3 regions of the Paraburkholderia sp. DD10 genome follow, and region 1 is predicted to be linked to each of the others. Evidence: riboswitches for the same ligand, from Rfam matches in the RefSeq annotation. Region 1 holds a riboswitch; each other region holds the start of a gene.

Region 1 (7,738 bases):
GTTCCTTATCGAGGCTGATGGAGCTTACCGAGGCTTACCGAAGCGAGAAGATGGTGAAAGCGATTTTGATCTGTGCCGCGCTGGCCGCGGCGAGTCTCAGCGGTTGCGCGGGTCCGAGCGCCGAGGTCCATACCGCCAGTTCCGCTGCCGCGCGGCAAGGCGAACGAACCTACGCGATTACGCGCATGCCGTCGCAGGCGGCGAGCGCGGATCAGCCGCGTTTCGAGGCCGCGGTGCGCGACGAACTGGCGAAAAACGGCTTCGTCGAGATGACGGGCGAGCCCGCGCGCTACTTGTTGTCGATTGCGTATGACACGCGGCCGGCGACGATCGGCGTCGGCGTGAACGACATGAAGGATTGCGCGCCAAGCGGCTGCGGCCGGCAGAGCGAGCCGCCCTTCTCGCTGTTCGGCGGGCGCGCGTACCGGCATTCGTTGACGCTGCGCCTGTTCGAGCGCGCGGGCGGACAGGAGGTCTATAAAGTCAGCGCGGTGATGAGCGACCGCGATGCCGATCCGCTGCATGCAATGCCCGCGCTCGCGAAAAGCGCGCTGGCAAAATTTCCGTTCGATGCGCCGCCCGACTGGCATGTGAAGCTACGCACCGATAAGGCGAGCGGCGCGCTGGACGTGGTGTCGGTGAAGCCGGTGCAGGCTCGGTCTCGGCCGTGAGGCGTCGCCGTCATGGCAAGCCTGCCGCCTGAGCGGCCGACGATTTAGCCATGACGGCAAGTCAGCCGTCGCGGGAGGGCGTATCGGCGATGGCCGTGTCCGCTGCCGCCCACCCTGGCATGTTCAGGTAATAGCGGGTCGAGCGGCCGGCGCCCACCCTGGACAGCAGCCCCATGTTCTCGAGTTCGATGAGTTCGCGCGACGCCGTGGCCCGCGAGGTGTTGCCGACGCTCTCGTACTTGCGGGTGTTCATGCCCCCTTCGAAGCCCTTGGGACCGGCATCGAGCAGAACGTTGACGACTTTGCGTTGCCGGGTCGTGAGCACCTTGTCCCGATGGTTCATCCAGAAAACGGCTTTATCGAGCGTGGCGTCCACGACGCCGGATGCTTCCTCGCAGGACACACGCACCTGTTCGACGAACCATAGAACCCATTCGGTCACGTCGAGCTCGCCATGCTGGGCGCGCTCGAGCTGCTCGTAATAGTCGCGGCGCTTGTCGAGCAGGCGCTGCGAGGTACGAATCAAGCGGCTGACCTCACCGCTGTCGCGCGCCAGCACAAGGTCGATGAGGACGCGACCGATGCGGCCATTGCCGTCCTCAAAAGGATGAATCGTCTCGAACCACAGGTGAGCGAGTGCTGCCTTGACCAGATGGTCGTGCTCGGTCGTTGCGTTGAACCAGTCCAGGAACTGCTGCATTTCCGCCGGGACCTGGGCCGAGGCCGGGGCCTCGTAGTGGACCCGTTCGCGTCCAACGCGGCCGCTGACGATCTGCATTGGCTCGGCATGCTCGCGATAGGCCCCGACAAGGATTTTGACCATGCCTGAGTAGCCGGTAGGAAAGAGAGCCGCCTGCCAGGCGCACAAGCGCTCGTGTGTGAGCGCCGCTTGCCTTTGCCGCACCGCGTCATCCATGATGTCGAGCAGGCCTTCGACGCTCCGCGGCGCGTTGGGGCCATCCTGATTCCCGACGCCGAGTCGCCGTGCCACGGACGAACGCACGGCGGTGAGGTCGATGCGTTCGCCTTCGATGGCTGCCGTCGCGACCGCATCCTGGCTCCAGGCCTCGGCGGCGAGTTCAAGGCGCTGTTCGAAGCCGAGACTCGCCAGTTTGCCTTCAACGATGCCCTGAGCCCGGTGCGCGCGGGCCAGTTCGCCGCCGACGCGAATAGCGTCGTAGTGCATGCCGGGCCACGTGGACGCTTGCCAGATGAGAGGGTGGGTGGATGTCATGACGCTCGGTGAATATTGAGGCGATTACGGGCTCTAATCGACTCATATCGTGAGTCGAATACCAGTATAGCCGACCGTGAGGCGATTGCGCGCCTAATCGCCTCAAATCATGAGTCGATTAAGCGCTCGCCCTGCATCCCGCGATTCACTTGCCGTTAACCAGCGTCTTTTTGCCTTCCGTTTCAACTTCCGGCCAGCGGTTTTCAAACACGCAATCGGCGAGCGCCATGCGGCTAGCCCAGCGTTCGGTTTCCAGCATCGGCTGGTTGTAAAACGCCTCGACGTGCCCGAGACACAGAATCGCCACCGGCCGCGCGCCCTCGGGCATATGCAGCAGCGTGCGCACCACGTCGACGTCGAATAGCGACACCCAGCCCATTCCCAAACCTTCCGCGCGTGCGGCGAGCCACATGTTCTGGATCGCGCACGCCACCGACGCGAGATCCATCTCGGGCAACGTGCGGCGCCCGAAGATGTGCCGCTCGCGGCCGTCCATCAACGCCATCACCAGCAGTTCGCCGCAGTCCCGCATGCCTTCCACTTTCAGCTTCATGAACGCCTCGCGCCGTTCGCCGAGGGCGTCGGCGGTGGCGAGCCGTTCGCTTTCGACGGCTGCGTGCAAGGCTTCGCGCAACACCGGATCGGTGATGCGCGCAATCCGCCACGGCTGCATATAACCGACGCTCGGCGCATGATGCGCGGCGTCGAGCAGGCGCTGCAACATGGCGGGGTCGACCGGATCGCGCACGAAGTGGCGCATGTCGCGCCGCTCGTGAATCGCGCGGTAGACCGCCTCGCGCTCGGCGTCGTTAAAAGGCTTCGCCATGGAACAGGGCGGCCGCGAAAGCCGGGTTGGAGGGCCAATAAGCGTGCATGTAGGTCGCGACGATCGAACCGACGCGGAACACGGCCTCGCCGGGTGCGTCACCCTGTGGCCGGGTGGCCGAACGCAGCGGCGTGAGCGGCGTCGTCAGCTTCGAATAGTGGAACGTGTGGCCGGTCATCGGGCCGTGCACGCTGTCGATCTGTTGCATGCCGAGCGCGGTGAAGCGCGTTTGCATCGTTGCGTGGCCGGGCAGCAGGCCGAGCATTTGCGTGCTCACGCCATGCGTATCGGTGAGCTGTTCGAGCAGATACAGCATGCCGCCGCATTCAGCGACGAGCGGCTTGCCCGCCGCCGCATGCGCGCGGATCGTCGCGCCGCTGCGCGTGTTGCTTGCGAGCGCGGCGGCGTGCAGTTCGGGATAGCCGCCGGGAAGATAGAGGGCGTCGGCATGGTCGGGCAACGGATCGTCCGCGAGCGGCGAGAAGTACGCGACCTGTGCGCCGAGTGCTTCCAGCAGCGTGACGTTGGCCGGATAGACGAACGAGAACGCGGCATCGTGCGCGATCGCGATCCGCTTGCCTTCCAGAAGACGCGGCGGCACGTCCGGCGCAGGCTCGCCGAATTCGACCGGCGGCGGCAGTTCCGCCAGCGCGGTGTCGGCGAGCGCATCGGCGGCACGGTTCAGCCGCGCGTCCAGGTCGTCGATTTCCGCCGCCTGATGCAAGCCGAGATGGCGGTCGGGCAACTCGATCTCGTCGTCGCCGCTGACGTGTCCGCACCAGCGAATGTCCGGCGGCAGCGCTTCCTCGAGCATCCGCGCGTGCCGCGCGGAGCCGACGCGATTGGCGAGCACGCCGTAAAACGGCACCTCGGGCCTGAATCGCGCGAGCCCGAAGGCGACCGCGCCGAAGGTCTGCGCCATCGCCTTCGCTGAAATCACCGCGAGCACCGGCACGCCGAACACGGCGGCGAGGTCGGCGCTGCTCGGCGTGCCGTCGAACAGGCCCATCACGCCTTCGATCAGGATCAGGTCGGCTTCGGCCGCAGCCTGCGCGAGCAGCGTGCGGCAAGCGGCTTCACCGACCATCCACAGATCGAGCGTCAGCACGGGCGCGCCGCTCGCGCGCGCGAGAATCATCGGATCGAGAAAATCCGGGCCGGTCTTGAACACGCGCACGCGCCGCCCCAGCCGCCGATGATGACGCGCGAGACCCGCGGTAATCGTGGTCTTGCCTTGACCCGAAGCCGGCGCGCTGATGAATAGCGCGGGACATGCCGTCGAGGTCGTTCCGTTCGGGAACGCCCCTGAAGAACTGCCCTCGGCGGGCGCTCCGGACGAAGTGCCTTTCGGCTGCGCCTCCGAAGCGCTCTTATCGGGGCTCGCGCTCATCGCTCAGAACTCCACGCCGCGCTGCGCTTTCACGCCTTGCTCGCGGTACGGGTGCTTGACGATGCGCATCTCGGTGACGAGGTCGGCGGCCTCGATCAACGCGTCCGGCGCGTGACGGCCGGTCACCACCACGTGCAGCATCGGCGGGCGAGCGTTGATCACGGACAGCACCTCGTCGAGCGGCAGGTATTCGTACTTCAGCACGGTGTTCAGCTCGTCGAGGATCACCATCTGGTAGTCGCCGCTCTCGATCATCCGGCGCGCTTCGTCCCAGCCCTTGCGGGCGGTGGCGATGTCGGCGTCGCGGTTCTGCGTGTTCCAGGTGTAGCCGTCGCCCATCGTGACGAAATCGCAATTGGCGATCGCACCGAGAAAATCGCGCTCCGACGTGTGCAATGCGCCCTTGATGAACTGCACGACGCCGAGGCGCATGCCGTGTCCGAGCACGCGCACGGCCATGCCGAACGCGGCCGTGGTCTTGCCCTTGCCGGTGCCGGTGTTGACGATCAGCAAGCCCTTTTCGACGGTGGCGTTGGCCTGTTTTTTCTCGTGGCCTTCGCGCCGGCGTTCGGTCATGCGTTGATGCGATTCGGGATCGGTTTTCATGGAAGGTCCTGTTTCTCGGTGTCGTGGGTTGTCGGTTCGTGTTCGGTCCGGGCGATGATCGAGGCAATCGCCACGGTCACGCCGGCATGCGCGGTCTTGCGGACGAGGAGTTGGGCGTTGGGTACAGCCGACGCAGCCGACGCAGCCGACGCAGCCGACGCAGCCGACGCAGCCGACGCAGCCGACGCAGCCGACGCAGCCGACGCAGCCGATGCAGCGGACCCGGCCGACACGTTAGCCGCGCCGAGCAGCGCGCACGGCTCGCAAACGCCGTCCACGCCGAGATGCTCGCGTGCAACCGCCGAAGGCTCGGCCACGGGTATCGCCGCGATCTGCTCGCGGCTGAAGAGTGCGATCGGCAACGCGTGGCGTGCGCAGAATTCGAGCAGGCCTGCTTCGTGGGCTTTGCTGTCGATCGAGGCGATCGTGCTGATTTCGTCGAACGTATGCGACCCGAGCGCGGCGCGCACGGCCGTTTCGATCTGCACGGCCGAGGTGTGCAACCGGCAACCGACGCCGACGCTCAGCGTTTTCATGGGCACGCTCCGCGCCAAAGCCAGCGACGCGACGCCGCCGATCACCACGATCGCCGGCGAGCCGAGCCCGGCGCGAGACACCGTATCGGCGAACTCTCCAAGCCGCGCCAGCGCATGCCGTTGCTCGGGCCGCGTGGCCGATTCGATCGCGGCGCACGGCGTATCAGCGTTCATGCCGGCCGCGAGCAACGCCCCGACGATATCGCTCAAGCGCCGCATGCCCATGTAGATCACCAGCGTCATGCGCGTGGCGACGAGCGCGGCCCAATCGGGCTCGCCGCTGCCGGCGCTATGTCCGGTGACGAACACCACGCCTTGCGCATGATCGCGATGCGTGACCGGAATGCCGATCGCCGCGGGCGCCGCGATGCCCGCCGTGATGCCGTTGATCACTTCGGCGTCGATGCCCGCTGCTTGCAGCGCCTGCAATTCCTCGCCGCCGCGCCCGAACACGAACGGATCGCCGCCTTTCAAACGCGCGACGCTGCGCCCGGCCCGCAGATGCGCGAGCATCTGCACGATGATCCCGGCCTGCGGCGTGGACGGATGTCCGCCGCGCTTGCCGACGTAAATCACCAGCGCGTCGGCGCGCGCGAACTGCAATACGTCGGGATTCACCAGATCGTCGACCAGCACCACGTCGGCTTGCGCGAGCGCGCGGGTCGCCTTGAGCGTCATCAGTTCGACGTCGCCGGGGCCCGCGCCGATCAGCCACGCGCGGCTCATCGCGGCATGCATGGCGCGCGCCATGTCGTGACGGACGGGAAGGGCCGAAGCGCCAGGAGGGCGTGCGAGCCGGCGGAAAGGGAAGAACTCATGCGGTGCTACGGATATCAGGCATGACGTAATGCGCCGCTTCACCAAGATACATGCAAGCGGGGACCACGCCGTGCTTCAGCGCCATCACATCCGTCCCTCGCGGATTCCGGCGGCCGGCAGCGTGACGTTCGCTGCCTCCGCGTCTGGCCGGTATCCGGGCTGGCGGCCTCATGCGCTTTGCCTTCCCGTCCGCATTCGTCGGACAGTGGCATCGAAAACGCATGCGCGGCGCTATAAAACCCATCGAGCGCCGCAGGTCGCTTACCGTTGCGGGGACAGCACAGGTTGAGCGCGGCAAGCGCGGCCTGTTTCCCGTTTAACTGCACACGCGAATGCATGTGCGGGCACCAAACGCGCGCTTACGATAGCACATGACGCCCCATCCGATAAGCGCCTCCGTCCTCGCGTTTTCTTGACTGCGCCGGGTCGCGGGCCTACACTCGCACGCACTTTGGTGCTCGTGTGCGCGCTCCTGCGCATGCAGTTAAACGGGAAACAGGGCACCCGCCTTCAAGGACCGGGTCAACCTGTGCTGCCCCCGCAACGGTAAGCGAAATGCGGTACGTCACGTACCGCGGAGCCGGCTTCGATGTCCACGCGCAAGGCCGCGTCGGCATACAACCACTGGGCGAGAAATCACTCGCACGGGAAGGGGAAGCGGCGCTTTCGCCAGCCCGGATACCGGCCAGAGCACGCAGGACGAACGCCGCGGGGATGCGGCATGCGTTCATGACCTCACCCCGCTTGCTGTCTTTCCCTGTTGCAGCAACGCCGTCGATCGAATGGACCTCACGATGCAAACTCAAATGCGCAAGATCCCCGTCACCATCGTCACGGGCTTTCTCGGCAGCGGCAAGACCACGCTGCTTCGGCACATTCTTCGGCATGCGGGCGGCAAGCGCATTGCGGTGATCGTCAACGAGTTCGGCGAGCTCGGCATCGACGGGGAAATCCTCAAGGGCTGCGGAATCGGTTGCGACGAAAACGGCGTCGAAACCGAAGGGCAACTGTATGAACTGGCGAACGGTTGCCTGTGCTGCACCGTGCAGGAAGAATTTTTTCCGGTGATGGAAAAACTCGTCGAGCGCCGCGAGCAGATCGATCACGTGCTGATCGAAACGTCGGGCCTCGCCTTGCCCAAGCCGCTGGTGCAGGCGTTCAACTGGCCGCAGATCAAGAACAGCTTCACGGTGGATGCGGTGGTGACCGTGGTGGACGGCCCCGCCGCCGCGAGCGGCCAGTTCGCCGACAACCCGGCCGCCGTGGATGCGCAACGCAAGGCCGATCCGAATCTCGATCACGAATCGCCGCTGCACGAACTGTTCGAGGATCAGTTGTCCGCGGCCGATCTGGTGATTCTGAACAAAACCGATTTGCTCGACGACGCGCGGCAAAGCGCCGTGGAAGCCCTCATTCGTGAAGAGATTCCACCGCAAGTGAAGATCGTGCGCGCGCAGATGGGCCAACTCGATCTGCACACGTTGCTGGGTCTCGAGGCGGCTTCGGAAGAAACCATCCACTTGCGCCACGATCACCACGGTTCCGCCGACGACGCCGATCACCACCACGACGAATTCGATTCGGTGGTGGTGCAGGCGAGCGCGCCATCGCGCGAAGCGCTGATCGCCGCTTTGCAAGGGCTGGTCGAAACGAACA
Region 2 (7,738 bases), 1.6 Mb from region 1:
AACAGCGACATCTGAATGGAAAGCGGTGTGGAGAATTGCTGACGGATCGACGCCGCCGAGAGCGCCGACGACGAGCGCGCATAAGTCGGATCGCGTTCGATCACGGTGACGCCGACTGTCGGATCGGCGAGCCGCAGAAAATACGCAATCGAACTGCCGATCACCCCACCGCCGACGATCACGACCTTGGAACTCACGTCTTACCCCACGAGTAGCGTGGCCGCTCTTGAAACGGCGGGCGGCGCAAACGGATTGCTGAAAAAATGCGAACAGCGGCGCGTGAATGCGCCGCTGCTTTGTGCTTTTTACTGAATGCGCTACCCGTCTGCCGGGCTTAGCCGATATTGAAGTCGATGCCCTGCGCGAGCGGCAATGCCGACGAGTAGTTGACCGTGTTGGTGGCGCGGCGCATGTACGCCTTCCACGCGTCCGATCCCGACTCGCGGCCGCCGCCGGTTTCCTTCTCGCCGCCGAACGCGCCGCCGATTTCCGCGCCGCTCGGCCCGATGTTCACGTTCGCGATGCCGCAATCGCTGCCCGCGTCGGACAGGAAGCGCTCCGCTTCGCGCAGATCGGTTGTGAATACGCACGACGACAAACCGTGAACCGCCGCATTGTTCGCCTCGACCGCCTCGGCGAAATCCGCATAGCGCAGCACGTAGAGAATCGGCGCGAACGTTTCCTTCAGAACCACCGGCGTTTGCGACGGCATTTCGACGATGGCCGGCCGCACGTAGTAACCGCCTTCATGACCCTTCACCTCGACGCGCTCACCGCCGAACACCCTGCCGCCTTCCGCAGTGGCCTGCTGCAACGCTTCCTGCATGCGGGCATACGCTTGCTTGTCGATCAGCGGACCCATCAGCGTGCCCTTTTCGAGCGGATTGCCGATCGGCACCTTGCTGTACAACTGCTTCAGACGCTCGATGGTCTTGTCGTACACGCTCTCATGCACGAACAGACGCCGCAGCGACGTGCAGCGTTGCCCCGCCGTGCCCACCGCCGAAAACAGAATGCCGCGCATCGCGAGTTCGTGATCCGCCGTTTGCGTGACGATGCCCGCGTTGTTGCCGCCGAGTTCGAGCAGCGAGCGGCCGAAGCGCTTCGCCACTTCCACGCCCACCGTGCGGCCCATTTCCGTGCTGCCCGTCGCGCTGACGATCGACGCGCGCGGGTCGGCCACCAGCTTCGCGCCCACCTCGCGGCCGCCGTTGATCAACGCGGTCAGGCCGGCCGGCGCGTCGCCGAATTCCTGCAACGCCTCGTTGAGAATCTGATTGACGGCGAGCGCGGTCAACGGCGTTTTCTCCGACGGCTTCCAGATCACCGCGTTGCCGCACACCAGCGCGAGCGCCGCATTCCACGACCACACGGCCGCCGGAAAATTGAACGCCGAGATCACGACGCAGGTGCCCATCGGGTGCCAGGTCTCGGCCATGCGATGGCCCGGTCGCTCGGACGCGATCGTGAGGCCATACAGTTGACGCGACAGACCGACCGCGAAATCGCAGATGTCGATCATCTCCTGCACCTCGCCCATGCCTTCCTGGAGGATCTTGCCGGTTTCAAGCGTGATGATGCTGCCGAGCGCCTGCTTCTTTTCGCGCAGACGGTTGCCGAGCAAACGCACCAGTTCGCCACGGCGCGGCGCCGGGACGTCGCGCCAGGCGGTGTACGCCTGTTTCGCCTGGGCCAGGGCCGAATCGACTTCCGCCACCGTGTTGCTGGCCACGCGGCCAATGAGTTCGCCGGTGATGGGCGAATGAACCGCGATGTCGCCGGCCTGCGCCGCGTGGGCGATGCCGAGGTCGGCGAGGATGGTGGAAGCGTTCATGTGAATCCCTTTAATTTCCGATGCGAAACAAGAGTAAGTTAGGAAACTATACACGCGGGCTTTCATGGCGGCAAGGGCGTTTGCCCGGAAGTGACGCGCGGGAACCGTCGCGTGCGCTTGCTGGGCTTGAATAGCGGACCGAATCCATCGTGGCGCACGAATGCCGCCGATGCCCGCGCATGCTCTTGCGACGGCAGGCGCGCATTGCCCCTATTCGTTTCTTATTGGAAATACGAGTTGCCGACAGCCGCAATGATCCGGCACGCGACTGCGCGCTTGCCCGAACGCAGACGAGCGAGGAATTGGACAGCAAGAGTCGGAGTGCGCGGCGTGGGGCGCCTGCTTACACTTGATGATGACTCGATGATCGCTTGACGGAGACGGCTCATGAGCACAATTGCGAAGGATCGACACCCGGATGCACAGCCGGATGCGCAGTCGGCGGAATCGGCGTTGGCAATGCGGCCAAAACCTGAACGCGCCGCCGCGCCCGATGCAAATTCCTCTATTGGCTCGCTTGCGCAACGCATCGACCAGATCGACTGGTTCGACGCCGAGGAAGAACTGAACGCGTATGGCTGCGCGATGCTGCGCAATCTGCTCACCGCGCAGGCATGCGATGCACTGACTGCGCTGTATCCGCGCGATGCATTGTTTCGCAGCCGCGTGGTGATGGCGCGGCATGGTTTCGGCCGAGGCGAATACAAGTACTTTGCTTACCCGCTCCCGCCGCTCGTCGCGGCGTTGCGCAGCGAGCTTTACCCGCGTCTCGCGCCGGTGGCGAATCGCTGGAACGGGGCGATGGGAATCGACGTCCGTTATCCGGCCGCGCATGCGGAATTCATCGAGCGATGCCATGCCGCCGGGCAGACGCGCCCCACTCCATTGATGCTGCAATACGCCACGGATGACTACAACTGCCTGCATCAAGACCTCTATGGCGAACACGTGTTTCCGCTTCAGGTTGCGATTCTGTTGTCCGAGCCGGGGGAGGATTTCACCGGCGGCGAGTTCGTCATGACCGAGCAGCGTCCGCGGATGCAGTCGCGCACGGAAGTCGTGCCGCTCGGCAAGGGCGACGCCGTCGTGTTCGCGGTGCATCATCGGCCGGTGCAAGGCACGCGTGGAGCGTACCGCGTGAACTTGCGGCATGGCGTGAGCCGTTTGCGGTCGGGACAGCGGCACACGCTCGGCGTGATTTTTCACGACGCGACGTGATGCGGGCGCGCGCAGCGCCGAATGCGCCGCTGCGCCGCCGCGAAAACCCGACTCCTGCAATTTTGGCTAGATATCATCCGGGAAAACCCGAATCCACCGGACGCGCAGCGCCACCTTCAGCCGCGCGTCCGGTCTGTCGCAATCGGCCACAAGCCGGTCGCGACCATTTAGCCTGGATATCATCGATCATGATTGCTGCCGCGTTTTCGCGCGTCGCCGACCGCCTGCTCGCCGCGGACCCGGGACTCGTGCGTCTCCATACCGCGCTGCGTGTCGCGCTCGCCTGCCTGCTCACCGGCATGGCCAGCATCGCGTGGACGGTCTTCCATCATCAACCGATCACCCTTGCCGCGCCCGGCGTCCTGTTCGCGATGGTCGCGCCGCTGTTCGTGCGCGATGCAAGGCGGTCCGCATGGTTCGGCTCGCTCTTCTCTCTGTATCTGTGCGCCTGCGTGTGCTTCGCCGCGGCGAGCGTGCTGAGTCCTTATCCGGTCGCCGGAGATGCCGGCTTTCTCGTCGTGATGTTCGCCGGCATGCTCTGCCAGGCCTGTGGTCCGCGTGCGCTCGGTTGCGCGCTGCTCGGCGTGGTGTGCTTTTATCTTGGGTTGTATCTGCACCCTTCGCGGCTACACCTCGTGCAATCGCTGTTGCTCTCCGCTTTCGGCCCGTTGATGGTCGCGCTGGTCGGCCGCGCGATCGTGCCGACGCGACCCGCCGCCAGTTTCCGGCTTGCGATTCATGCGGTGACGCTGCGCGCGTCGCGCGTGCTGCATGCGCCGGATGCGGCACGACTCTCGGTGTTGAACGAAGCCGCGCTCGCGCTCGAAGAGCAACTGGCGTTGCTGAACCCACCCGACGCCGACACGATTCGCGAGCGCATCGTCGAAGTGGAAGTCGCGGCGGGACAGCATGCGTTGGTGTCGGCGTCTGCGTATGGCCGCGGGCAAGCGAATGCGGACGTGCTGCGTCAAGCGATCGAACGGCTCGAGGAGATCGCGCACTGTCGAGAGCGGCGGCGCTTTGAGCCTGCGTCCGGCGACGCTCCGGCTTCAGCCGTGCAACGATTCGCGGACCTGCGCGCCAGGCTCTGCTGGTTGCCCGCCACCCGCGCCACGACAGCCGCGTTTCTCGCGATGCTGATCGGCCACTCGCTGTCTCCCGAGCGCTGGTTCTGGGCGGTCATCACGACGTTCGTGGTATTTCTCGGCACACGCTCACGCGCGGACACGATTTATCGCGGTGCGCAGCGACTGGCGGGAACGCTGGCCGGCGCGCTCGCCAGCGTGTTGCTCGTCGCGCCGCTGCACGATTCGCCGATGCTGCTCGTGGCCGCCATGGTGCTCTGCGTGTTCGGCTGGGCTTATTACATCCTGAGCGCGTATGTGCCGGGCGTGTTCTTCATTACCGTGCTCGTCGGACTGGTGTATGGCGAGTTGGGCTTCGCAATGGGGCCGTTGGTCGAATTGCGGATCGAGGAAGTGCTGGTGGGTTGTCTCGTGTCGTTCGCGGTGGCGGTCCTGATGATGCCGCTCGCGGCGAGCCGTCATGTGGAGATGAGGCTTGCGGCTGTGCTGGGTGCGTTGCGCGAGGTGGTGCGGCTGGGCGGGTCCGCTGCGCTGGCGGCGGATGCGGCTGTCGCCATGCGCAAGCTCGACCGCGGTTGGCATGAGTTGCGAATCGCGCTGAAGCCGCTGCAAATGCAGCGCGTGGTGGCGTGGAATTCTGGTGTCGAGTTGGCCACCGGATCGCTGCTGTGCTGTTTGCACTGGGCGCGGGTGTTGAGTGATTCTGCTCGGCGCGGGGTGTCGGGTGAAGTGGCGCTCAATGCCGCGAATGTGCGGGCGGCGCATGTGGAATCGATCGTGGCGCGGCTTGATTCGTTGATCGCGCGTTATAGCGGTGCGGCTACTGGTTCTGTGGATGGCGGGTTGGATGAGCGCGTGTCGGTATTGCCGGTTTTCGATTTGGAGGCGGCGGCTCAGGCGCCAGTGCTTGCGCAACTCGATGGCGCCGTTGCGCAATTGTTTGAGCGGCTGACCCAGCCGGTCGGGGAAAGGCGCGGGGTGTTCGATTGGGTGTTACGGGTTGGAGCGCGTAGGGCGTACGCTGTGGCGTCGAACAGCCCTCGAAGCCCTGGCGACTAGTTCAGCGAAGCTGCGAGGACGGCGGTAACCAGTTGGCCCATGCGGGCAATAAAAAGCCCGCACGAGGCGGGCTACAGGCATACGTCAACCGGGCCCGGTAGACGGAGCCCACACTCTTCACCAACAGAAAACGATCAAACGGACTTCACCGCCGCCCGCCCCGCGCCTACCCGCGTCAATCCGCTGTGCTCCACCAGCGCGCCGAACAGCAGTCCGATCGTCGTCCACATGATCACCTGCATGCCGATCGCCGCGACGCGGAACTTCCACAGCAGCACGGCCGGGAAAGCCGCCGGCACTTCGTTGATCGTCGGCATCGACAATTGCACGGCAGCGATGATCGCGACGAACACCACGCCGCCCACGATCGAGCCATTCCACGCGCCCAGTTTCATCACCGCGCGACGCCGCACCTTCAGCGAAAACACCATCGCGGTCAGCGAGATCGCGATCATCAGGAAGAACAAGCCGGTGCGCGTTCCGATCGTGTCGGGGTCGCCCACCGCCGGCGGATTCGCGGGGTACTTGATGTTCGGGACGATCACCAGCGCGATGAACGCGCCGAGCGCAAGCCATGCCGACAACGCACGCGCGCTCAATGCGCCCACCCGTCCATAGGCGTAGGCGAATACGAGCGCGAACAATCCGCCGAACGCCGCGCCATACGTGACCACGCCGGTCAACAGCCCCAGGCCCGCCTGCGTATCGCGGCTAACGAGGTCTTCGTGTTCATGCGCCTCGCCGCCCTCGGCCGCCGCCGCGGCCTTTTCCTCGAAGGATATCGCCTGATCGACCTGCGGCTCGCCCGCGAGCCGGGCGAAGCCGAACGTGAGCAGTCCCGCGGCGATGCCTGCGAGCATCCCGCGCAATAACAACTTACCAACCATGTCGAACTCCGTTAGTGGCAGGGAAAGCCGAGCAGATGGCGACCGTCGTGCACGAACTCATGCACGTACATGCCGGGCACCAGCGACGTGGCGCCCTGTTCCGCCCCAACGAAGTAAAGCGCGAGCAACAGCAGCAAGCCGCCGAACACGACCCAAGGCAACAACTCGCGCAGCGGAATCGGCGTGGGTTGAGCAGCGGGCGGGTTGGCGGGATCGAAAACAGCTTCGGTCATGATGGACATCTCCTGGGGGTAGCGCGCCCCGATAGTCGATTGCAAAGGAAGGCTGCGAAGCTCAGGTCTGGCTTTCGGCTCGTGATGCCGATTACAGTGGCGCGACCGCGCCGGGCTCTCACCGGCTTCCGCACTTCGCAGTGCCGCTATTCTACGCGCTAAACTCCGGCACTCGGTAGCGCAACGCGTCCATGCGGGCGTTCTGCCTTGGCGTACCTCTATGGAAGTCATCGAATGGACACAAGGCTGTTACTGGTCAGCCACGCATCGACCCCCGCCATGCGCGCGGGCCGCTTTCCCGCCGACGATCCGCTCGACGCTCGCGGCCTCGCCGAAGCCCAGGCCGCACGCCAGCGCCTGGCGATTGCCGACGCCGCCGCGGTCTTCGTCAGCCCCGCAGTTTGCGCGCGCGATACGGCGCTGGCGTTGGGCCTCGCCGCAACGGTCCACACAGCGTTGGGGGAGATCGACTACGGCGATTGGCAGGGACGCCGCCTCGCCGATCTCGCGAATGAAGCGCCGCAGCACCTCGCTGCCTGGCTGCGCGATCCCGACTTCGCGGCGCACGGCGGCGAGTCGTTCAGTCAACTCGTGAAGCGCCTGGGAGAATGGCTCGATGCGCTGGACGGCGCGATCAGCGAAGGAACGACCGGTACAACAAGCGCCCCGCGTCAAAACCCGCGCAACGTGGTCGCCATTACGCACGCGCCGGTGATTCGCGCGGCGCTCGTTCACGCACTCGGAGCATCGCCCGCCGTATTTCCACGCATCGAAATCGCCCCGCTGTCGGCGGTCGAATTACGGCGTTCATCGCGCGGCTGGACATGGTGGCTCGCGTCGCACTGACAACACCAGCGCGACGCCCGCCGTCGGATTTGAAATCCACGCATATCGGCCCGCTTGCCGCTCATTGACCCGACACCACCAGGCGCAGCCTCGCTGAACCCGCCGGCGCCAGCGTGATTTCGGTCCGCTTACCCGGCGCGCCCGAATAAAAGTGCTGACGTCCCGGCGAATTCTGATCGTGGGTCGCTTCGGGCAGACACGACGCGATATCCGCCGCGACGGCCTGCAGCGCGTCCGCGCTCGACCCGGCGTCATGATGCGGCGTCCACGTGCATTGGTAGCTGCCCCCGCTCGCCGAGCATTGCGCATCGTCGCCGTAAGGTTGCGCGACGCCCTTGCCGTCGTCGGGCGTCAACGAGGCCAAGCCGCCTGGCGCAGCCGCCACGATGCGTTTGAGCGATGCGCACGGACTGGGCGCATCGTCGGCACTCGCGCTGCCGGGCAGCACGGCGCCTAGCGACGCGGCGGCAAACGTGGCGGCGAGGAAGCGGGCGGGGTTCATGTCGGCGCGATCCCTGAAAGCGGTCGACAGGCTGACAGCACTGTCCGTACCCGTGGCGCTCGGACCGAGGCACG
Region 3 (7,738 bases), on a different replicon from region 1:
CGCAAAGCCTCGCGCGCGGCGAGGCGGGCGTGCTGTCGCTGGCGTTCGTCTCCACCGCGGACTACGGCTTGCTGCCGCTGCTGCTGCGCGATTTCGGCGCGAGGCATCCGCGTGTGCGGCTCGAATTGACCGAAGCCACCAGCGACGTGCAGGTGGACGAACTGGTAGCCGGGCGCATCGACGCAGGGCTCGTGATCGCGCCGCTGCCGTCGCGTCATGCCACGCAACTCTCGTGGCTGCCGATTGCCCGCGAGCCGCTGGTGATTGCGATGTCGACGGAACTGGCGCAGCGGCTAGGCGCCGCCGCCGGGTCCGATGCGGACCCGCAGGCCGAGTGGCTCGACACGCCCGTCAGCCTGCGCGACGTCGCCGACGCGCCGCTCGTGATCTTTCCAAGGCGTTTGGCGCCGGGCTTTTATGACATCATTATGGATTGCTACGGCGTGGCGGGCCTCGCGCCCCGCGTCGGCCAGGAGGCGATCCAGATGCAGACCATCGTGAGCCTCGTCTCGGCGGGAATGGGTGTCGCACTGGTGCCGCAATCGTTGCGTAATCTGCGCCGCACCGGCGTCGTGTACCGGCCGCTCTCGGAGTCGGTGCCCGCGATCGAAACGGGGCTGGTCTGGCGCACCGCGGAGGTGAGCCCGGTGCTCGCGGGCTTCATCGAAATCGTGCGCGCGCATGCGGCCACTGTCGAGGCGCAGTCCATGCCGCGTCTTTAGCAGCGGGGCGGCCGCGAACGCATTGCGCGCCGCACCGTCCAACGCATGCGCCGCCCGCTGCGTGCACCGCTTTCCGCCATTCGACAATCGCTTGAACAATCCGCTTCTGAACCTGAACCGCCCATAACAACACGATGCTCATTCACCCGAATTTCGACCCCATTGCCATTCATCTGGGGCCGCTCGCCGTGCGCTGGTACGGCCTCATGTACCTCGTCGCGTTCATCGCGGCGATCGTGGTCGGCCGGCTGCGGCTGCGCTTGCCGTATGTCGCCGCACAAGGCTGGACCGCGAAGGACATCGACGACATGCTGTTCTACGGCGTGCTCGGTACGATTCTCGGCGGCCGGCTGGGCTATGTGCTGTTCTACAAGGCGAGTTTTTATTTCGCGCATCCGCTCGACATCTTCAAGGTGTGGGAGGGCGGCATGTCGTTTCACGGCGGCTTTCTCGGCGTGACGGTGGCCATGGCGCTGTTCGCGCATCAGCGCAAACGCTCGTGGCTGCAAGTCACCGATTTCGTCGCGCCGATGGTGCCGACGGGGCTCGCGGCGGGACGCCTCGGCAACTTCATCAACGGCGAGTTGTGGGGCCGCGTGACCGACCCGGCCGCGCCGTGGGCGATGCTGTTTCCGGGCGCCGCGCCGGAAGACGCCGCATGGCTCGCCGCGCATCCGCAGCTTGGCGCGCAATGGCATCTGAGCGAAGTGTTCACGCAATATCACATGCTGCCGCGTCATCCGTCGCAGTTGTATGAGATCGCGCTGGAAGGTGTCGCATTGTTCTTCGTGCTGTTCTTCTTCTCGCGCAAACCGAAGCCGCTGGGCGCGATTTCGGCGGTGTTCCTGATCGGCTACGGCCTCGCGCGTTTCACGGTGGAATTCGCGCGCGAACCGGACGACTTCCTTGGGCTGCTGGCAATGGGGCTGTCGATGGGGCAGTGGCTGTCGCTGCCGATGATCGTCGCGGGCATCGCGATGCTGGTGTGGTCTTATCGCCGGGCGCGACGCGAACCGGCGGTGGCGGCGGGCGCGAACTGAGCGCCGCCCTATCTGTTGTCTTCGTAGTCAATTAAAAAGCCACGGCATGCCGTGGCTTTTTAACAGCGGTGCGTGAGATTCAGCGCAAAACGCGTTACTTCATTTGCACCGAACCCGATACGTTGACCGTCACGGTCGACGTGCCGCCTTCGATCGGCATGGGCGCCGAGACCTTGGCGTCGGCGCTCATGGCGCGCGCGCTCATCATCATCATGGGGCGCGGAATGACGCCGTTGTGTCCGACGTTGACCTCACGAATCGAATAACCGCCGTAGCCGAACGCTTGCGCCGACGAAGCGGCCTGCTCGCGGAACGACTTGATGGCCTCGCCGGTGAGCTTCTGTTCCGCGGCGCGCTGCGCTTCGGGCGACAGCGAGAACTGTACGTTGCCGACTTGCATGATCGATGCCAATTGGCCCGCGAGCTTCGAAGCCGCGGCGAAGTCGCGCGACTTGAGCACGACCTCGGTGCGGCCGCGCCATGCGGAAATGCGCCCGTCACGATCGGTGGACGGATAGATCGAGAACGAACCCGTGCGCGCCGTCACCTCGTTCACGCCCTTGGCTTTTTGCAGCGCCGAGTCGGCGCGCTGATTCAACGTCGACGTGAGCGCCGACGGATCCTTCGCTTCCTGCTCGTAGAACAGCGTGATGTCGACCACGTCTTGCGGCACGTCCGCGCTGGCCTGTGCGTTTAGCGACAGCACGCCCGCCGGCTGATACTGCGGCGCGTTCTGCGCGCGAGCCACGGCCGGCGTGAGCGCAAGCGCGGTGGGAGCGATGCATGCGAGAGCGAGCGCGATTGCACGTGCGGTGTTTTTCTTCATTGTTGGACTCCTTGCCTGAACAGGTGATGCACGATCGGAGCGAACGCCGCGCATTGGCGACGCCATCGGCATGAGCCAATGGCACGGCGTTTGCGGTCCAGCGTTTGCGAGTCCGTTAGGCGCTTGTAACCTGAGCTTGGTTCCCTAATTTGACGTTGCCTGACAGGCTTGATCCTTGCTGCGCGCAGTTCGGCGCATGGATTGCGCCGTAACGTGCCGCGTGCACGTGCAATGTCAAATGAGTCGTTGGGTGATGAAGCGCCATTCGGCTTCGGTCACCGGCGTAATCGATAGGCGGTTGCCTTTGGCGAGCACGCGCATGTCCTTCAACCCTTCGTGCTCGCGCAATGCGGCAAGCGGAATCAGCGGAATCTTCTTCTTGAACACGACGTCGACGAGCATCCAGCGCGGCGTTTCCTGCGACGACTTCGGGTCGTAGTAGGGACTCTTCGTGTCGAACTGGGTGGGGTCCGGATAAGCGGTGGACGATACCTCGGCGAGCCCCGCAATGCCCGGCTCGGGACAACTCGAGTGATAGAACAGCACGCCGTCGCCGACCTGCATCATGTCGCGCATGAAATTGCGCGCCTGATAGTTGCGCACGCCGGTCCACGGCAACGTGCGGTGCGGTGCGTTGGCGAGATGGTCGATGCTTGCTTCGTCCGGTTCGGACTTCATTAGCCAGTAGCGCATGAATCGAATTGGAACGTTAAGGGTTTGAAGATGCGGAAGAAAATCGAGGCCCAAAGAAAAACGGCACCGAACCGAAGTCCGATGCCGTTCCAAATAAGGTCCCCGCCTTAGCCGCTAGGCCGGCATCCTGAACCGGGGGTTCAGAATTGGTCGCAGTTAGCAACACTTCGGGTACATCAGACAGAGTGACGCGCACACCCGTGCTACAAATTTCCGCAACCGTGCACATGGCATTGGTTCAAGGAATATATGACCTTGGCGAACCAGGCAGGGAAGCTAAACCGATGAAACTAAAACGATGGAATTCAAACGTTTGCCGAGTCTTATTGACTACCGCTCATGCACTTCGCTTGAATCCGCAGCCAATCTCGCGACCGGCCACTAGATAGTTATTGCATGCTGTACTGCTCGATCACAGTACCCAGTTGCTCGTTCATTTGATGCATTGTACGCCGGATTTCCTCAGCGGGAAATGCTTCTCCGTGCCGCACGCTGCTTTGCAGCTTAAGCAGTTCCGATGCCAGCGACAACGCAGCCATGACGGCAATGCGATCCGTGCCGCGCACGTTGCTGTTATTGCGGATCTTCGACATTTCGGCGTCGACACGCGCGACCGCTTCAAGCAGTGCGCCTTCTGTTTCAGCCGAGCAGGCGAGACGATAGGGCACGCCGAGAATCGACACTTCGATCTGCTTCGTGGTCATGCGTTTTCTCCGTGGCGGGTCACGTCGCTCCCGGTTTCGGCTTGATGCTGAGCGGGCTCGAGCAGATCGAGCTGGTTGTCCGGCTCATTGTGCGCGCGTGCCCGCGGCAGTTTCTCGAGAATCGCATTCAGCCGCACCTGGGCGTCGTCGATCTTGGCCGACAGTGCGTCGCGTTCCGCTTGCAGCGCATCGCGTTCCTCGCGAAGCATTGCAAGTTCCGTGCGCGTGGCTTCGACTTCGGCGCGTGATTGGGCGAGCTGCTCTTCGAGCGCGAGGCGCGCTTCGTTGTGGCGCTGGCTGATCGCGATCAGCTTGCCGATGTTCTGTGAAAGTGTTTCGAGTTCGGTGAGCATGTGCTGCGTCCTCTAAAGACATCGCATTTTAGCGCGGAATATCGCGGGTTCCGACATTTGTCTCGTTTCGAGACGTAACAACCTCGCTTTATGCAGGCATTGATCGACCATATGATGAAAAAGTACTCGCGCATCGGACAATAACCCGCACTTAACCGAACAGATCGCGCAACGATCAACGATTCTTGACGGGCTCGGGGGCCGCTCCTAAACTGGCCGCACTCTGGTGCCCGCGCGCGCTTTCATAGTGCGCGCAGTTAAACGGGAAGCAGGGCGCGTCGTTCGCCAGAACGCGCGAACCTGCGCTGCCCCCGCAACGGTAAGCGACCGCATTCATCATGCAGGTCGGTCCTGATCGCGTGTTCGAAGCTGAACGTGCGAGTGTGCCACTGCGCGTCACGCGTGGGAAGGCGGGATCGATGTGTCGCCAGCCCGGATACCGGCCAGAGGGAGAGGAACGTCCGCGAAAACGTTGAAAAGCGCGGGCGCCTCGTTACGCATCGGCCTGCGGGGAAGCGGGCCGCGCACGTTACCCACAGGAATGTCATCCCATGCTGTCCCCCATCGCTCGCGCGGCGTGGCTCGTTTTTGCGGGCGTGCCGCTCGTCGTGCACGCTCAGGCCGCTGCTGTTTCCACCTCTTCCGATGCGTCTTCTTCCACCTCGTCCGCGGCTGCCGCGGCTGCAGGTTCATCGCCCATCGTGTTGTCGCCGGTGGTCGTCACGGCGGGGCGTGGCCCGCAAGCGCTCGCCGACGCGATTCCGCCGACGGCGCTGTTCGATCAGCAGGACATCGCCGACAGCACCGCGACCGACTTGCCCGGCCTGCTGCAACTCGCCCCCGGCGCGCAAATCTCGCGTACAGGTGGCCCTGGTTCGACCACGAGTCTGTTTTTGCGTGGCGCGTCGTCGACGCAATCGCTGGTGCTGATCGACGGCGTGCGGGTCGACTCGGTGACCCTCGGTACATCGCAACTCGCGCAGATCCCGCTCGACCAGATCGATCACGTGGAAGTGGTGAACGGCAACGGGTCCGCGCTATACGGTTCGGGCGCGATCGGCGGCGTGGTGCAGGTGTTCACGAAAGACGGTGGCGACCATCCTCCGCGTTTCAACTTTTCGGTGGGCTACGGCAGCTATCACACGCAGACGCAGCAGGCCGGCGTGAACGGCGCATTGGATAAGGACGGCGCCACCACCTTCAACCTGTCGCTCGCCCGTTCGAAGGGCGACGGCTTCTCGTCGCTGAATCCGCGCGAGGCGCCGCAAGCCAATCCGAACGCAAACGGCTATCTGAACGAAAGCATTTCGGCTTCGCTGCGTCACAGGTTCAACGACCAATGGAACGCGGGCGTCACGTATTTCCAGTCGAACGGCAACAACAGTTACGACAACGCGTATGGCGTGCCGACCGATTCAAACAATCTGTATAGCAAGGTGCGTCAGATGTCGGTGTTCGCGAACGGCAAGCTGACCGATTGGTGGACCACCCACTTCATCGTCTCCGAAGGCGACGACCGCAGCGTGTCGAAAACCAACGGCATCTATAACGGCCGCTTCGATACCGACAATCGCCAGTACACGTGGCAGAACGATTTCACGTTCGCCGCGCAGCAGAAGTTGCAGGTGGGCTATGAGCATCTCGATCAAAGCCTCGACTCGGATACGTTCGCGGCGCCGGATCGTCATGTGGATTCGGGTTTCGTCGGCTATACGGGGCGCTTTGGGCGCAACCAGATTCAGGCCAATGTGCGGCGCGACCAGTATTCCGATTTCGGCGGAGCGAACAGTTACTATCTCGGCTACGGTTTCGACATCACCGGCCATTGGAAGGCGACTGCAAGCTATTCGGATTCGTTTCGCGCGCCGAGCTTCGACGATCTGTACTATCCGTACAGCGGCAACGCGTCGATCGAGCCGGAGCGCAGTCATTCGATCGAGGCCGCGTTGCAGTACGCGTCGAACGCGCTCGGCGTGATGCGCCTGAGCGCGTTCCAGACGCGCTATTCGAATCTGATCGATTATCAGCAGGTGACGCCCGGCATCTATCTGGCCGAGAACGTCGGGCATGCGAAGGTGCAGGGACTCGAAGGATCGTGGAGCGGCCATGTCGGCAAGACGGACGTGCGCGCGTCGTTGACGCTGCAAAATCCCGTCGACCTCGACAAAGATGCCGACCTTCTGCGGCGCGCGCGGCGTTTCGGATCGCTCGCGGTGAATCGCAGCATCGCCTGCTGGCGCGTGGGCGGCGAGTGGATCGTGAGCGGCGCGCGCGAAGATAGCAGCGGCAAGCTGGGCGGCTACGGTGTGGTGAATCTGTCGGCGCGCTACAACATCACGAAAGCGTGGTACGTGGCCGCGCAAATCCACAACCTGTTGAACAAGGACTATGAAACGGCCTACTCGTATAACTCGCCCTGGCGCGGTGCGTATGTCACGGTTGGCTGGCAGCAGCAGTGACGAACGTTCCTGCATGAGCACGCGCCGATGAACCGCGGTTCGAGTTCGACCACCCCAACCACGAGCACGATGCGCGTCATGAATGCGAAGCGTGCCGCCGCGATCTGGCTTGCGCTCGCGGTGGTCGCGCTCGTCGTGTTGATGGCGTCGCTCGCACTGGGCAGCGTGGCGCTTCCGCCCGGCCGCGTGTTGGCGGCGCTGATGCCCTCGTCCTCGGCGCATGGCGGGTCCGCCGATCTGACCGCCGAGATCGTTCGCACGCTGCGTTTGCCGCGCGCGTTGGCGGGCTTCGCATGCGGCGCGTTGCTCGCGTTGGCCGGCGCGCTACTGCAAGTGCTGTTGCGCAATCCGCTGGCCGAACCCTACGTGTTAGGCGTGTCAGGCGGCGCGGCGACGTTCGCTCTCGTCGCGATGATCGCGGGTGGCGCGTGGTGGATCGTCGACGCCAGCGCATTCGCCGGCGCGTTCGTGTCGATCCTGCTGGTGCTCGGCCTCGCGCGCCGCGAGCTGTGGCGCGGCGAGCCGCAGGATACGTCGCCGCGTTTGCTGCTGACCGGCGCGGTGATCGCGGCGGGCTGGGGCGCACTCATCACGTTGCTGCTGAACCTCGCGCCCGACAATCGCTTGCGCGGCATGCTGTTCTGGCTGACCGGCGATCTCAACGGCGGGGCGATGCCGTGGACGGCGCTCGCCGTGCTCGCCGTCGCGCTGCTTGCGATCGTGCCCGCCGCGCCGCGGCTCAATGTCCTGTTGCGCGGCGATGCCGCCGCGCAAGCGTTGGGCGTCGCCGTGGTGCCGCTGCGCTTGCGCGTGTACCTGGTGGCGTCGCTGGCGGCGGCTGCGGCGGTGACCACCGCGGGCACGATCGGCTTTGTCGGCCTCGTGGTGCCGCATATGCTGCGGCTCGCGTTCGGCAACGATCAGCGCATGCTGCTGCCCGC

Evidence for each region. A riboswitch is a leader RNA that binds a small molecule or an ion and turns the genes downstream of it on or off. The one in region 1 is predicted to bind cobalamin.
Region 2: another riboswitch for cobalamin. It lies ahead of ACOCG7_RS14290 (CbtB domain-containing protein); the one in region 1 lies ahead of cobA (uroporphyrinogen-III C-methyltransferase).
Region 3: another riboswitch for cobalamin. It lies ahead of ACOCG7_RS16055 (TonB-dependent receptor domain-containing protein); the one in region 1 lies ahead of cobA (uroporphyrinogen-III C-methyltransferase).

Annotation. Positions count from the first base shown of each region.
Region 1 covers NZ_CP185392.1:1,338,884-1,346,621, forward strand. Annotated here, with positions in the region: gene ACOCG7_RS06165 (DUF4136 domain-containing protein) at 51-671, shown strand; gene ACOCG7_RS06170 (Fic family protein) at 733-1,905, opposite strand; gene bluB (5,6-dimethylbenzimidazole synthase) at 2,051-2,731, opposite strand; gene ACOCG7_RS06180 (cobyrinate a,c-diamide synthase) at 2,715-4,121, opposite strand; gene cobO (cob(I)yrinic acid a,c-diamide adenosyltransferase) at 4,125-4,727, opposite strand; gene cobA (uroporphyrinogen-III C-methyltransferase) at 4,724-5,989, opposite strand; cobalamin riboswitch at 6,210-6,449, opposite strand; cobalamin riboswitch at 6,518-6,787, shown strand; gene cobW (cobalamin biosynthesis protein CobW) at 6,877-7,738, shown strand, end outside.
Region 2 covers NZ_CP185392.1:3,136,541-3,144,278, forward strand. Annotated here, with positions in the region: gene ACOCG7_RS14265 (NAD(P)/FAD-dependent oxidoreductase) at 1-197, opposite strand, end outside; gene ACOCG7_RS14270 (aldehyde dehydrogenase family protein) at 335-1,834, opposite strand; gene ACOCG7_RS14275 (2OG-Fe(II) oxygenase) at 2,294-3,052, shown strand; gene ACOCG7_RS14280 (FUSC family protein) at 3,052-5,196, shown strand; gene ACOCG7_RS14285 (CbtA family protein) at 5,331-6,083, opposite strand; gene ACOCG7_RS14290 (CbtB domain-containing protein) at 6,095-6,316, opposite strand; cobalamin riboswitch at 6,357-6,499, opposite strand; gene ACOCG7_RS14295 (histidine phosphatase family protein) at 6,551-7,162, shown strand; gene ACOCG7_RS14300 (hypothetical protein) at 7,224-7,664, opposite strand.
Region 3 covers NZ_CP185393.1:147,305-155,042, forward strand. Annotated here, with positions in the region: gene ACOCG7_RS16020 (LysR family transcriptional regulator) at 1-722, shown strand, start outside; gene lgt (prolipoprotein diacylglyceryl transferase) at 857-1,762, shown strand; gene ACOCG7_RS16030 (SIMPL domain-containing protein) at 1,857-2,588, opposite strand; gene ACOCG7_RS16035 (EVE domain-containing protein) at 2,823-3,281, opposite strand; RNA gene ssrS (6S RNA) at 3,377-3,558, opposite strand; gene ACOCG7_RS16045 (cell division protein ZapA) at 3,671-3,985, opposite strand; gene ACOCG7_RS16050 (ATPase) at 3,982-4,338, opposite strand; cobalamin riboswitch at 4,546-4,801, shown strand; gene ACOCG7_RS16055 (TonB-dependent receptor domain-containing protein) at 4,890-6,797, shown strand; gene ACOCG7_RS16060 (FecCD family ABC transporter permease) at 6,825-7,738, shown strand, end outside.